2 regions of the Synechococcus sp. A15-24 genome follow, and region 1 is predicted to be linked to the other one. Evidence: predicted binding sites of a transcription regulator. Region 1 holds the regulator's gene; the other holds the start of a gene.
The links. Region 1 encodes NtcA, which controls nitrogen genes in cyanobacteria. Its sites were predicted from a motif close to GTANCNNNNGNTAC; they were not measured.
Positions count from the first base shown of each region.

Region 2: SynA1524_RS07060 (DUF4278 domain-containing protein) is a predicted target of NtcA. The motif match lies at 1,414-1,427, and genes of this name have one in related genera.

Region 1 covers NZ_CP047960.1:322,217-329,576, reverse strand. The annotation lists gene SynA1524_RS01640 (thioredoxin family protein) at 1-397, shown strand, start outside; gene thyX (FAD-dependent thymidylate synthase) at 475-1,197, shown strand; gene dcd (dCTP deaminase) at 1,194-1,787, opposite strand; gene SynA1524_RS01625 (cob(I)yrinic acid a,c-diamide adenosyltransferase) at 1,787-2,380, opposite strand; gene rph (ribonuclease PH) at 2,529-3,278, shown strand; gene ntcA (global nitrogen regulator NtcA) at 3,338-4,051, shown strand; gene SynA1524_RS01610 (DUF3084 family protein) at 4,079-5,233, shown strand; gene SynA1524_RS01605 (RuvC family protein) at 5,230-5,670, shown strand; gene SynA1524_RS01600 (DUF3146 family protein) at 5,648-5,905, opposite strand; gene pth (aminoacyl-tRNA hydrolase) at 5,902-6,513, opposite strand; gene SynA1524_RS01590 (TatA/E family twin arginine-targeting protein translocase) at 6,520-6,753, opposite strand; gene psbH (photosystem II reaction center phosphoprotein PsbH) at 6,761-6,961, opposite strand; gene psbN (photosystem II reaction center protein PsbN) at 7,048-7,188, shown strand; gene SynA1524_RS01575 (alpha-mannosidase) at 7,176-7,360, opposite strand, start outside.
Region 2 covers NZ_CP047960.1:1,253,854-1,261,213, reverse strand. The annotation lists gene speB (agmatinase) at 1-384, opposite strand, end outside; guanidine-I (ykkC/yxkD leader) riboswitch at 410-508, opposite strand; gene SynA1524_RS07070 (hypothetical protein) at 606-791, opposite strand; gene SynA1524_RS07065 (hypothetical protein) at 955-1,170, shown strand; gene SynA1524_RS07060 (DUF4278 domain-containing protein) at 1,226-1,330, opposite strand; gene SynA1524_RS07055 (hypothetical protein) at 1,924-2,115, shown strand; gene SynA1524_RS07050 (hypothetical protein) at 2,140-2,292, shown strand; gene SynA1524_RS07045 (cytochrome P450) at 2,303-3,547, opposite strand; gene SynA1524_RS07040 (hypothetical protein) at 3,611-3,835, shown strand; gene SynA1524_RS07035 (cupin domain-containing protein) at 3,904-4,365, shown strand; gene SynA1524_RS07030 (hypothetical protein) at 4,375-4,527, opposite strand; gene SynA1524_RS07025 (DUF3104 domain-containing protein) at 4,652-4,951, opposite strand; gene SynA1524_RS07020 (DUF924 family protein) at 5,003-5,506, opposite strand; gene SynA1524_RS07015 (lipocalin-like domain-containing protein) at 5,524-5,976, opposite strand; gene SynA1524_RS07010 (protein adenylyltransferase SelO family protein) at 6,017-7,360, opposite strand, start outside.

The DNA of each region.
Region 1 (7,360 bases):
CGTCGCCCTCAGCAACGGGCGTCCGACGATGATTGAGTTCTATGCCGACTGGTGCCAGGTCTGCCGCGAGATGGCTCCGGCGATGCTGAAGCTTGAGCAGAGCACGCAACAACAGCTGGACGTGGTGATGGTGAACGTTGACAACCCGCGCTGGCAGGACCTGGTTGATCGCTACGACGTCAACGGAATCCCCCAGCTCAATCTGTTCAATGCCGAGGGTGATGCCGTCGGCCGCTCCATTGGCCTGCGACGGGGCGAGGAACTCTCCCTTCTCGCCGATGCGTTGATTCAGGACTCCCCACTGCCGTCCTTGCAGGGGCTGGGTCGTGTCAGTGAACGCACGGACGACGCACCACAACAGGCATCCTCAACGTCTGGTCCCCGCAGCCACGGTTGATCACCGTGCAGTGGATTCATGCGGGCAGCTTGCCGTCATCAGCGGCATGATCACCACACTGACCCGTCGTCATCACCATGGATCGCTTCCGGGTTGATCTGATCGCTGCCACACCCAACCCTCAGCTCTGTGTGTATGCGGCCATGCATCAGGACTACAGCGAGGGCTTCGTCGCGGCTGATCGTGAGAACTGGCCCGATGAACAACGGGCGGGGGAGATCTGCGTCAAACGCCTGCTGGCTGGGGAACGCGGTCATTACGGCCCGATGGAGCACGCCCAGATCGTGCTGAATGTGGGTTGGTTCCCCCATTCTGTCATGCAGCAGGCACGCACCCACCGGGTGGGCGTCAGCTTTGATGTGCAGTCGATGCGATACACCGGTGAGCGCATCTGCCGCGCTGCCAACGGCGATCTGGATCTTGAGGAGGTGTTCTACCTGCGACCGGTCGGTGACTACAGCGATCGCCAGGGCAAGAAATACGCCTATACCGAAAGCCAGCGGGCCCTGGACCTCGACCATTGCCGAGCCTCAGCTGAGCGTTATCGCGACCTGCTAACAGCAGGCTTCGCTGAAGAGCATGCCCGGGGCATCCTTCCCTTCGACTATCGCCAGCACTTCGTGGTGAGCTTCAGTCTGCGGGCCTTTCTGCACTTCATGGATCTACGGGCCAAGCTCGACGCGCAGCTGGAAATCCGCCAGCTCTGCGATCTGATGTGGCCGCACATGGTGGCCTGGGCCCCTGAATTTGCGGGCTGGTATAAGAAAAGCAGGCTTCACCGCGCCAGGCTGGCCCCTTAGATCCGAGCCAGGGTGACCCGCTCCGGTTGATGTTGATATTTGCCCTGGCGATCGCTGTAGGTGGTGTCGCAGGGATCTCCCTCGAAGAACAACAGCTGACAGATCCCTTCTTCGGCGTAAATGCGGCAGTCGGCACCGGAGCTGTTGCTGAACTCAAGGGTGAGGTGTCCTTCCCAGCTCGCTTCTGCAGGCGTGGTGTTCACGATGATGCCCAGACGGGCATAGGTGCTCTTGCCAAGGCAGATCACCGTGATGTTGGGCGGGACGCGCATCTTCTCCAGCGCAACGCCAAGGCCATAGGAATGGGCCGGCAGGATGAAATAACGACCGTCCTCGTCCTCATGCAACGGCGTCGGCTCGAGGTTGGCGGGGTTGAAGCGCTTGGGATTCATCACCGTGCCCGGCACATGGCGAAAAATCATGAATTCCTGCGCTGAAAGGCGCAGGTCATAGCCATAGGAGGAACAACCGAAACTCAGCACAGGCCTGGCCTGCTGCTCGGGATCCAGATGGCGGACCAAGCCCTTCTGGAAGGGTTCGAGCATGCCCTGCGCGGCCTGTTCGGCGATCCAGCGATCGTTCTTGAGCATCAGAAACCTCGACGCAATTGGGTGACCTGATCAGCCATGGCCACGATGCTGGGGGGAATGGCGGGCCCTGTGATCACCACATCCATGGCGGGCGGCCGCTGGTCGAGGGCATCCAGCAGCGCGCCCTCCTCGACGTAGCCCAACCCAACGGCGAGGCCGACTTCATCCAGAACCAGCTGATCGATGTCGCCATCACGCAGATGGCGACGGCAGGACTGCCAAACCGCATCAACAGCCGCCGCACCACCAGGGTGATCAGCTTGAGAAAGACAAGCCGGTACATCGGGGCGGAGCCAGGTGAGTCCGCCGCAAAGACGTACGCAACCTTGCGGTCCCTGATGCACCCCACCTTTGAGGAATTGAGCAATCAGCACTCGACTGCCCAGCCCAGCGGTGCGCATCGCCTGGCTGAGAACACTGGAGAAGCTGCCGCGATAGGTCGCGGTGTGAACCTGAAGCTGCCCCTCCGGCTCCACCAGCTGCAGGGGTGGGCGAACCGGCACCAACGGAAGGAGACCAGCCTGCTCCAGAGACCTGTGGTCCTGAGCCACGGAGTCCGAGGAACGATGGCTTGAGGTGAGGCTGGCGGTCATCTCGGCTGCAGGCATCCGGGAGATCCCGGCAGACCTTGAATGTAGCGGTGCAAAGCCACCCCACAAGGGTCAAGACACCATCCATGGTGTGACGTTCCATCAAGCCGGGGCATCGCCTGTCAGGCTTGATGACAGCTGTGATGCGCCGATGCCTGCACCCACGCCCCCGCGGGCCGATGGCCGGGGAGCTAGTGAGTTGCGCCCCTTCTCCGTGGACTGGGATCCGATGTCCTTCGCCCTCAGCTCCCTCATCGTGCGTACGGGCCGTACCGCAGTGCTCTGCAGCGTTTCCTTGGAGGAGGACGTCCCCCGCTGGCGCCGGGGGAACGGTTGCGGCTGGCTCAGCGCTGAATATCGACTGCTTCCCGGTTCGACACCGCAACGGCAGTCGCGAGAGTTGATGAAACTCTCGGGCAGAACGCAGGAGATCCAACGCCTGATCGGTCGCAGTCTCCGGGCTGTTCTCAACATGGACGCCCTCGGCGAGCGCACGCTGCTGATCGACTGCGATGTGATCCAGGCCGACGCCGGCACCCGCACCGCCTCGATCACCGGGGCCTGGATCGCCTTGCGCCGAGCCTGTGATCAACTCCGCTCCCAGGGTGTGTTGACGCAGGATCCGATTCGCCAGCAGCTGGCGGCGGTTTCGGTAGGGTTGATCGACGGGATCCCGCTGCTGGATCTCGACTACAGCGAAGACAGCCGTGCCGACGTGGATCTCAATGTGGTCACCGCCGGTGATGGCCGCCTGCTGGAACTGCAAGGGACGGCAGAGCAGGCACCCTTCAGCCGCTCCGAACTCGATGCCATGCTCAACCTGGCTGAATCAGGACTTCAGGAGCTGATGCAAGGTCAGCGTTTCGCCCTGGCCACAGCCGCCGGTTCAGCGATTTCGTAATAACGACTACATGGCTCGTCAGGGCACATTCGTAACTTCCCAGCAGTTGCGAGGAAACCATGGTGGCTAACAGTGGTTTCAGTCGCTATTCCCCCCAGCAACCGCAGGTTGCGGGTGCAGCCGAACGAAACCGCACCCTTCTGGATGTCATCCGTGATCTGGATGGAGCCAGCACCGAGTTGGTGGAACGCAACAAGACGATTTTCTTCCCGGGGGATCCGGCCGAAAGGGTGTACCTGATCCGTCGCGGAGCCGTGCGCCTGTCCAGGGTGTACGAATCAGGCGAAGAGATCACCGTGGCGCTTCTGCGGGAAAACAGCCTGTTCGGAGTGCTGTCACTGCTCACCGGACACCGATCCGACCGCTTTTATCACGCTGTTGCCTTCACGCGGGTGGAAATGGTGACCGCACCGGCCGCCTCTGTGCGTGCTGCCATCGAGGCGGACACCGGTGTCGGCCTGCGTCTTCTGCAGGGTCTCTCCAGTCGGATCCTGCAGACGGAAACGATGATCGAAACCCTCACCCATCGCGATATGTCATCCCGATTGGTGAGTTTTCTGCTCGTGCTGTGCAGGGATTTCGGCGTGCCCGATGAACTTGGCATCACGATTGATCTGCGCCTGTCTCATCAAGCCATTGCCGAAGCGATCGGCTCCACACGCGTCACCATCACCCGTCTGCTGGGAGACTTGCGCCAATCCGGACTCGTGCAGATTGACCGCAAGAAGATCACGGTGTTGGATCCCATCGCCCTGGCCAAGCGGTTCAGCTGAGTCCACCCCCCGTGCGATGGGGGTCTGATGAGCGGCTGGCTGCTGATCCTGGCTTTGCTGATCCTCGGAGGCGTGCTGTCGACCCTGGGGGATCGGCTGGGCAGTCGCGTGGGAAAGGCTCGGCTCAGCCTGTTCAATCTGAGGCCGCGTCGCACAGCTGTCTTGATCACAGTGCTCACCGGCAGCCTGATCAGTGCTCTGTCCCTGGGTCTTCTGCTCCTGGTGAGCCGCCAGCTTCGGGTTGGACTGTTCGAGCTCGATGCCCTCCAGGCCAGACTCAGGGACAGCCGTGCGGCCCTTGATGCGGCCGAAACGGAGCGGCGCGAGGCTCGGTCAGCGACGGAGCGGATCGAGGCGGAATTAATTTCCACCCGGCAACGGTCCGCAACCCTTCGCCGAGAGCTGGAACCACTGCAACAGCAAAAGCGTCAACTGGAGCAGGAACGGAACCGACTGAACGCCGACATCCAGGCCAGGGACGTCGATATTCAGCGGACGGAAGCCGAATTGCGCGGTGTGCGCGATCGGATCAAGGCTGGGGAAAAGGAGCTCAAGTCTTTAGAGCAGGACCTGCTGGCCTTGCGCCGTGGATCCGTTGTACTGCGCAGTGGCCAGGCCCTGGCGACTGCCACGGTGAGGCTGGAGAAACCAGGTCAGGCCAAGCAGGTGGTGGATCGGTTGCTGCAGGAAGCCAACCAAACCGCCTACGTAAGGGTCAGACCAGGGGAAACCCCGGATCGTCAGATCCTGCTGGTTCCCCGAGGAGATGTGGAACGGCTGCAACAAACCCTGCGTCAATCCGGCACCTGGGTCGTGTCGATGCGTTCGGCTGGCAATGTGCTGCGGGGTGAGTCCGTGGTGTATGCCTACCCGGATGTGAAGCCGAACAGAACCATCACCCGCGTCGACGAGGTGCTGGCCACCACCACCCTCGAGCAGGACGAACGCGGATCAGAGGCGGTCAGAACACGGCTCAACCTGCTGCTGGCTTCAGCCTTTGCAGAAGTTCAACGCCGTGGTTCGCTCAGTGAAGGACTGCAGTTCGATGGCAGCGCACTGAACGAGCTGGGTCTCGCGCTGGTGGATCGAACCGACAACGAACCGCTCGAGCTGCAGGTGATCGCTGTCCGCAGCAGCGACACGGCGGATCCTGTCGCCGTCAGGGTGATCATGGAGCCATGAGCCATCTGGTGGGACTTGACCCCGGTCGTGCCAAGTGCGGCCTGGTGTTGGTGGATCCTGATCAGCGCCTGGTCATCGATGGTGTCGTGCTGCCCCCATCGCGCGTCATCAGTCAGCTGAAGACCTGGTCCAACCAGGGGGAGCTGCGGTTGATCCTGTTGGGGAACGGCACCAGCTCAGATCAATGGAATTCAGCGTTGCAACGACTGGCCTCCATTGAAATCGTTGATGAAAGGGGAACAACCCTGCGCGCCCGGGAGCGCTACTGGCAGCTCTGGCCCGCCTGGGGATGGAGGCAACTGCTGCCGCGGGGCCTGCGGCTTCCCCCTGGTGAGTTGGATGCGGTGGCAGCTCTGGTGATGGTCGAAGATCACCTCGGCTATCGGTGCCAGTGGCCTCAGCCGCGACCGGCCTTCAAAAGCGTGCCCGTACCGTGAAGGTGTAATCCCCGCCGGGCTCCAATCGATAGTCGGCGCGCACCAGAAAGCGCAGCAACGCGTCCTGAATAAGGGCTCGCCCCAGGGACGGCTCAACAGTGAGCTCACCGCGATCGAAGGCCCATTGAAAGGTCCACTCGAAACCGCCTGCCGAGACTTCACCCTCAACACATTGATCACTGAAGCACTGCCGCAAAACCCTGAGGTGGGCTGTCGTGGCGGGAAGCGCTGTCATTCCACTAAGGCCGGACGGAAGCCGTTGATCCAATTGCCGGCGCGGTCCAGACCCTGGCGCTGAATGCGCTGGATGGCCTTTAACACACCGTCCAGCACGGCATCCACCTCAGGCTGCTCAGCACGACTGAAGGGACCGAGCACGTGGGACACGGTGCGCGCCCGCCGTTCCGCGGGATTGTCAGCAGGAGCACCAATGCCGATGCGCAGGCGCGGAAAGGCCTGAGTACCCAGGTGCTGGATTGTGCTCCGCAAACCGTTGTGACCTCCAGCACTGCCCTGGGCCCGCAACCGCAGACGTCCCAGGGGGATGTCCATGTCATCCACCAGAACCAGCAGTTGTTCCGGCGTGAAGCCAAACCAGTCGAGCGCTGCGCGGATGGACCGACCGCTGTCGTTCATGTAGGTCTGAGGCATGAGCAGCCTCAGTCGGCTTTCACCGATGCCGCACTCCGAAGCCAGGCCATGCAACTTGCTCTGCTGACGAAAACTGAAGCCCTCGCGTGATGCCATCCGCTCCAATGCCATGAAGCCGATGTTGTGACGGGTTCCCTCGTACTTCGTGCCTGGATTGCCCAGGCCGACCACCAGCCGGAGCACATCGGCCATCAGGAGTCAGTCGTTGGAGGGTTTCGCGGTGGGTTCTTCAATGTCGGAAGAGGGCTGCTGTTCCGGATCTGCCATGGCTTTGTTGATTTCCCGCTCGAATTCCTTCGAGGCCGATTGAAAGCCCTTCAATGTTTTTCCAAGTGTTCGGCCAAGCTCAGGCAAACGCTTGGGGCCGAAAACAAGCAATGCAACGGCGCCGATCACCGCCATTTCGGGTAGGCCGACTCCGAAAACATTCATCGATCGATCAACCCAGACCGTTCCAGTTGACGTTGATACCTTCCAGGATCAGCGACTTGTTGTACAGCTGAAGAATCACCAACAGGAACACCAGGAACAAGACCATGAAGATGCCCATCACGGGCGTTGTTCCCCAGCCGGGGACGACCTTGCCGTACTCGGAGTTCAGAGGGCGGAGAAGGTCTCCCAGACGGGTGCGTTGAGCCATGGCGACGCTTTGGGTCTCGGGTGAATTGAAGTCTGGATACTGTAGGGGCCGATTCCGTTTCGGGGTCGGTCCTGTCGAGAGATGTGATGGAAACGTCGTCCCCTGCCCTCTCCGTTGCTATCGGAGTGCTCGCCGTTCTGCTCGGCATGACCGGTTTCGGTGTGTACCAGGCCTTCGGTCCGCCGTCCAAGGCGCTGGATGATCCCTTCGACGATCACGAGGACTGAGCCAACCGCAGCTCAACCAGTTCCCCTGGTGCCAGTTCGATCCAGTCGTCAGCGGCGACCGCTCGACCCACCTTCCAGCCTTCTCCAGGCTGCCAGCGGCACCGTGAAGCTCCTGGATTGAGCAGTTGCAGCACCACGCCGTTGGCGTCTGGGCGCAGAGCGATCGGACATA
Region 2 (7,360 bases), 930 kb from region 1:
TTCGTAGTTGTAGGGGGTGTAAAGGGCTGAGATGCGACGGATGCCCTGGGGCCCGAAGCGGGTGCCGGGGCGGTAGGTGGTTCCGCAATCGTGGGGGACTCCGACGATGGCCACGTCGTAATTGCCCACCTGGTTCACATCCTCCAGGTAGGGAGCCTTCATGAAGGTGTTGATGCCGGCGAAATGCGGGAGCTCACCTCGCGAAAAGGTGGAGATGTTGCGGTCAACGATGCTTTCCGCAGCTTCGAGACCCAGGCGCTTGGCCTGATCAACTTCCTGTTGCCAGCCGGTGAGGGGCAACTTGCGTTCCTTCTCGAGCGCCTGCATGCCTTCGCTGGGATGCGAACGCTGAAAGGCCCCGTTGGGGTCCGTTGGGGATGACATCGAAGGGAGAGTTGGGGTTGTTGCGGTCTCCCGGGCTTTTGTCCCTCCGTGCAGCCGGCAGAACCGACCGAAACCTCTTGGACCAGACATCCCTGATGGGATCGGAACCCTAGGTTTCTCCGCCCTGCCACTGTCTGCGGCACCGGTGGCACGCGCGGTGTGATCAGCTACGGAATGACGTCGTACCAGCCAGACCTTCAGGACCAAGGCCTGATCGGCTCTCAGCTCATCGGTGATTCCTGAGTCGGCACCGATGGGGCTGCCACGTTTCGGTCACTGCCAGTGGTCAATTCAGACTCCATCTGGTCCAGACAGGTGGAGCACAGCACCCTGCCTTTCAGACGCAGATAGGTGGCCATCGATCGCTCGATGCGCATGCTGCAGCCGGCACAGACGAACAGTGGCATTCCCAGTGGATCGACACCCTGTCCTAACGCGCTCCTCCTGAGCATGTTGGTTGTGCTGAACAACACGGAAAACTGATCAACGTGCTGTGATCCCGAAGAGTTCAGGTAACTTCAGCCACCCGGTGGATCCATGGGCCATCACGAAAGCATCTGTGCCGGGCGCATGATCCTGACGCGCTACTTGAGCAGCAGTGGCTGGGTGGAGGAATGTTCCCACCAGACCCTGTTTGATGCCTACGTCGATGCACGTCGTCGTTGTGTTGTGCGGGGTTGTCCTTATGCCTTGTTTGATGCTGATACGGGCAGCACTGTGTCGGTGCTCACGGTGAAGCAATGTCTGCACCAATACGGCGTTGATGGTGAATTAACCGTTGGCTGAAAGCACAAAAAAAGCCCCGCCGAAGCGGGGCGATTAAGCTGCTTCAAAGTGCTGCTCACTGAGCCACTTTGTGGCCGCGGTACACGAGAGCCGGACGCTTGCAGTTGGTGGCAGCAGCGTTGTTCTGGACGTACGTCTGGCCGCGATAGGTCAGGGTCATGATGGGTTCCTCGAAGCAAGCTCAGGTCCCCGTTCCATGGCCTGAGTCGAACTGCGCCTCACCGGTGGTGAGGTGAACGTGTTGTAGCTGTTGCTACATCAATGTTCTACAGGCTCTGTCCAGGGTTCTGTCGTTCATGCCGCTACACAACAGAGAAATTTGCGGAAACCGCCTCAACCGAGCCCCGAGTATTCCTGCCGGAGTTCGTCCCAGCTGGTTTCGATGGATTGTTTTCGTGGACGAATTGGATCCGGTCGAAGAGGTCGTGGAAGTAGAGCTGGTTTTGTTTTGTCTGCGTTTGATTTGACTGTCGATGTTGATTTCAACAGCTTCACGACAGGGTTGAGGGGCATTGATCAAGTGGAATGATTTCAACAATGTCCTCCTCCGTGCACCCCCAGCACTGCTGCGATGGCGACCAAATGAAGGATCAGACGACCTCTTCAGAAGGATGAGAACGCAAAGATTCTCTGAAGATCATGATCAGATGAACACTTTTGGCTGATACCTGTGTGCATCGATGCTTACGGATGGTGACGTTGGCTGCGCCATTCAGCACCGTCCTTACGGTGTGAGTGCTCATTCTCAGTTCAATGAACTCTCATCAGAACAAGGACGACTGGTTCAGGGCGCAAAAGCAGAAGGTTCACAAACCCATTGATGTCGACACCCTGATGTGGGTGCGCCACCGCTTGATGCGTTTTGAGGTGGAGATGCGCTGGGCCGATCGCATCTGTGTGTTTGAGGAGTTTTTCCCCAACGACGCCATCACACCCCAGCTTTAGGCTCTCGCTTCCGTAGAGGTTCCGATGCCTGTTCCCTTGGCCTTCATGCTCGGTGAGCTGGAGATCAGCAACGTCACCACCGTTGTTCTGGTGGTGGTCGCACTGGTGTTCGTGGGGAGTTTTGCAGTGGTGTCGTTGCAGACCGGTGAATTGATCAAGCCTCCCAAGAAGGATTGACGTCTGCTGATCAACGGGCTGTGGCCGTCACCAGCAGTCCATCCCGAGGCGTTGGGCTGGGAATCAACTGCAGGTTGAGATCCTGATCGGGCTCGAGATGCAGCTCAACGCGCTGCAACAGTCCCACCGCCATCAAACGGATTTCCAGTTCCGCCAGGGCCTTACCCAGGCAGACCCGTTCACCGCCGCCGAAGGGAAGCAGGGTCTGTTGGAACGATCCATCCAGATGACGCTGGGGCCGGAAGGTTTCCAAGTCGGTCTGGTCTGTGGTGCTCGATGAGCTCAGCACCACCTGAATCACCTTTCCCTGGGGAATCGCCACATCGGCCAGCTCGATCGACTGGGTGTTCTGCCGGAAAAAACCGCCCACCGGTGGCGTCATGCGCATCACCTCAAGCACTGTGGCATCCAGCCTCGACGGGCGTTCGTGGCTGTTCAGATCCTGCATGAGCCACTGTTCCACCTCTGGGTTGAGCAGCAGGGCTCGAAACAGGCAGCTCAATGACGATGCCGTGGTCTCGTAGCCAGCGAACAGCAGCAGCAGCAGCTGCTCAACCAGGTCATCGTCATCTAGTGGGAGTCCCGCTTCATCCAGTCCGCCGCTGAGCAGATCAAGACCGCCCTGTTGCCTGTTGTTGTTGGTTTGCAGCACAGTCTTCAGCCGAGCCAGCAACCGTTGCCGTGCGGCAAGGGCCCGCGCGAAAGGCGTTCCTGGCAAGGCAAGGGGGATGGAAAACAGGGCGCGGGTCCAGATATCGAAATCGGCGAACAGGGCATCGCGGTTCTCGGCCTCCAGCCCCAGCACCGTGGTGGCGATCACCGAAAAGGCAAAGCGCCGCATCCGTGCAGCCAGGGGGATCGGGCCATCTGCCTGTTGCAGCTCGTTGGCAAGGTCCTTGACCAGGGCTTCGATGGCTGGGGTGTAGCGGCTCAGGGCTGCACTTGAGAACAGCTGACCCACCACCCGGCGACGCGCTTTGTGGTCTGCACCGCTGCGGTTGGCCAACGACTTGCTGCCCAGTAGTTGCCGCACGCTGTCCGGCCACCAGCCTTGAAGGCAGTCTTCCTGCTTCAGCAGATCACCGATGGCGCGTTCTCCGCGGATGAACACGATGCTTTGGGCCAGCAGTTTGGTCTCGAACACATCTCCCAGCTCACTGAAGCGGCGTTGGCTGAAGGACGGATCCCGAAAAAGGGCCAGGGTTTCGCCGAGGCCTGTCACTGCACCGGTACTGGGCAAGGGTGCGGCCGTCATGGATCCAGATGTGTGGCTCTGAGCAAGCTATTGCCAACATCGCAGGAGTAACGTCACCGATTGATGGTTCTGCAGCTGCATTCCGCCGAATTTCTCCATGACGATGGTGTGACGTACTGCATCCGGCGTGAAGGCCTGGAACAGGACTTCACGATTTACGAGAAACGTGATGGGGCCTGGATCGACAGCGGTCTCGATCAGCCGGTGAAGGACGTGAACTTCAGCGAGGTCAAGCGGCTTGGGCTGTTGATTAAACGGATCATGGATGCAGATCGCTGGGTGGCCTGAAAAATCGCGGCAAACTGCTGGCATCACCTTCCCTGACCCGCCACATGCTGAAAACAACTCTTCCTTCGATGGCAGCCTCTGCCCTTTTGATGGTTGGTGTTGTCGGTTGCGCCGGGGAGCCAACAAGCTCCGGCGGTCAGGCATCGTCGGATGCTGCATCGACGGACGCCAAGATCGAGGCGATCTTCAGCGGCAGCCAGACCCTCAATGGCACCGATCTGACGTATCCCGAGGGCAAGCCGGAGTTGCGTCTGTTCCGCGTTGAGCTCCCTGCGGGGGGCAAGATCCCACTGCACACCCACCCTGCACCGATGTTGGTTTATGTGCAGGCCACCGATTCCGGTGAGCTGCTCAACACTCGTGTGCAGCCGGATGGCCGTGAGGTGAGCAGTGTGTTCAAGCCTGGCGAGAGCTTCATTGAGGGTGCCTCAGAGCCGCACTATGTGGAAAACAAAGGAGACACCCCAACGGTCGTATGGGTGATGGTGGCTTCTGTGGAGGGGTTGCCGACCACGGAGTGGATCAAGTGATTCCCACCCTCAGGCGCTGATGCGGCTCATGGCCAGCTGCATACGCGCTTGGATGGGTAGCGATGGCATCTGGATTGTCTTCAGAAGTTGACGTTCTGCTTTTACAGATAACAGGGCATTGATGTTATTGCCCTGGCCGTCTTTGTAGATAAATATGTCCAACCTACAGGGATCGATATTGGCACAAATCTTGTTGCCACCTCGCAGTAAATATCTTGCCATCTCAATGTCAAATCAACTCCATCAAAGCATGTGAATAAAAGGGTCTGATCTGTTTGTTCAGGCCTCACGACAAGCGCTTGCGCCGCTTCGATGTGAAGTCCACAATATTGATGGTTTCCAGGCCGCTCAGGACCAGCCGGGTCGCTTCATCAGCGCTGATCCAGCGCACATGGCCTGTATCGCAGTCAGCGACCTGGAACAGCGTCGGCACGCGCGGATCTCGTGCTCCTCCATCCACATGGATGATCCAGCCCATCCACCAGTCGGCGTCTGCAGCGGTGTCGGCTGAGAGCGGTTCAACGAGCACCAGGTCTCCAGCCTTGAAGCCGAGGAACGGCGGTGCGTCTTTGCTCGCCAGAGCCATGCCATGCTTTTGGTACGGATGTACTGGTTCTAGCAGGGGTGATCTGGCCCGTCAGGGGTGATTCTGCTCAGTTCGTCGAGCCTCGTCGCGCCAGGGATAGCGCCCGAAGCGTTGCAATTGTTCCAGGTTGCGTTGTGCCAGGTCTGCCGTGGCCTGGTCCACATGGATCTGCAGCAGCGGGATCGCCTGCTGCACCACAGCGGGGGTTTCGCTGTGCAGCATCGGCATCAGCCAGAACTGGCGCCTGGCCCGTTGCGGTTCCATCGCAATCCAGCCCAGCGCGAGAGCCCGCTGGCTCAGCCGCAGCGCCTGTGCATCGCCGGCAAAGGCTCGGGGCTCGCCCCGCCAGATCTGACGGCTGAATTGATCCAGCAGCAGCACTAGGGCCAGACACGATGACGGCTGCGCCTCCCAGCACTGCAGGCCGCCAGCGAGGGCCTGCTCCACCAGCGCACCAAACCGCTGGCGGACCTCCTGATCGAACGTTTCGCTGCGGCGAAACCACTGCCAAGGACGGCACTGTTCAAACCAGAACTCGAGGATGGCCTCGTGCATGGAACAGCGCGGATCGATCAACAGCGTTGAAAGTGCACGATGCTGCGGGTCATCCCCTTCTCCGGCCAGTTGGGCATTACCCGCCATGGGGTGCTGACGATCAGCAGGTCGTTCTCCACCCGGTAAAAACGGGTCTGTTCCGTGCCGACCCAGGAGGGATTCCAGGCCACATCCACCTGGGTGATCCAGCGATCCCCCTCGAGCCGATAACTGCCGGTGTAAGCAATCATGCTGTTGAGCAGATCGGATCGCTCCTCAGCTGTGGAGCCGGCTTGGCGCCCCTGGGCTGAAAGGGTGAAGGACAACCGCCCTTCGGCCGTGAATATTACAAAACCGGTGGGATGGTCTCCCATCGGTGCGAAGGTTTCACCGGTCTCCTGCACCTCCACGACGTACGACACCAGGCTCCACACGCCTTGAACCGGGTTGCTCTGATGCGTCTGCTGGGGCCGGATGGAGCTGGCGGTCATCAGCCGTTGCCGTGACGGGGGCGCACACACGCTGTCATGTTCATGAGGAACAGCTGTAGTGAGAGATGCCGCCGGCGCTGAAGAACTGCTGCGGCCTGAGCTGGTCGTAGCGGGCCGCCAGCTCTGCGGATGGGGCGCTGTAGGGGGTGCTGAACAGGGTCTGCAGTTCCAGCACCAGGCTGTTGTCACCCTGCTCAGCCTGTTGGTAAGCCGGGGCGATCAGCCATTCCCGCCAGGTGATGGCCGGGTTCACGCGCTGCATGGCAGCTGATGTCTCCTCCAGATTGCCGTTAGCCGTGATTCGCTCACGCCAGCGTTGCAGCCAGGTCTGCCAGCGTTGATCCAGGTCTTCCGAACTGGGCAAGTAGAAGCTCGGATGCAGCTCGGCGACATGGTCGGGAATGGCCGAGAGCAGGCGGAACGCCTTGGTGTAATCGGCTTTGGCGGCAACCAACAGCTGCAACAGTTCAGTCACAAGGGTTTCGTCGTAAGCAGGGAGCGCCAGCTTGCTGGCCCACATCGCCTCCAGTTGCTGCTGCATCGCCACGGCAAATCCTTCGTTCAGTTGATCGAGCTCTCGCTGGGCCGCGTCATCTCCTTCCAGCAGGGTGCGCAGGGATCTCCAGAACATCCGGTAGTTGGCCTCCGCGGCTGCCGGCTGGTTGAAAAAGGAGAAGTGGGCCCCACCACCGGTCCAGGGTTGGAAGCGTGGATCAAACAATTCACAGAAGCCGAATGGGCCGTAGTCGAGGGTGTATCCACCGGCAGCGCAGTTGTCGCTGTTGAAGTTGCCTTGGCAGTAGCCGACTCGCATCCAGTTGGCGACCAAGGCGGTGAGTCGACCGCGGAACAGTCGCGCCAGCTCAAGCACCTGCTGATGGAAGGGCAGCGTTGCATCAATCTCAGCGCGGTAATTGCGGTCGATCAGGTGCTGCACAATCAGCCGCAGCTCGTCGTGGGCGTTGGGGTGAGCGTTGTCGCGTGCGCGGCGAGCAAACAGTTCGATCTGACCCACCCTTAAAAACGACGGCGCCACCCGGGTGCTGATGGCGGCCTGGTTGTCGACCATCACGTCCGGATCAAAGGAGCGTGAGTGGTCGGAGTACCAGGGGCGTCTCACCGTTTCGGCTTCAGATCGATACAGCGTGAGCGAACGGGAGGTGGGAACGCCAAGGGCATGCATGAACTCCTGGGCCAGGAATTCGCGCACGCTGGAGCGGAGCACGGCCCGGCCATCGGCGCCACGGCAGTAGGGGGTCGGTCCGCCCCCCTTCAGCTGCATTTCCCAGCGCTGGCCCTCAAAAACGCCTTCAACGATCGACATCGCACGGCCGTCGCCGTAGCCATTGCCCGTGCCGAAGGGACACTGCTGGATGTATTCGGT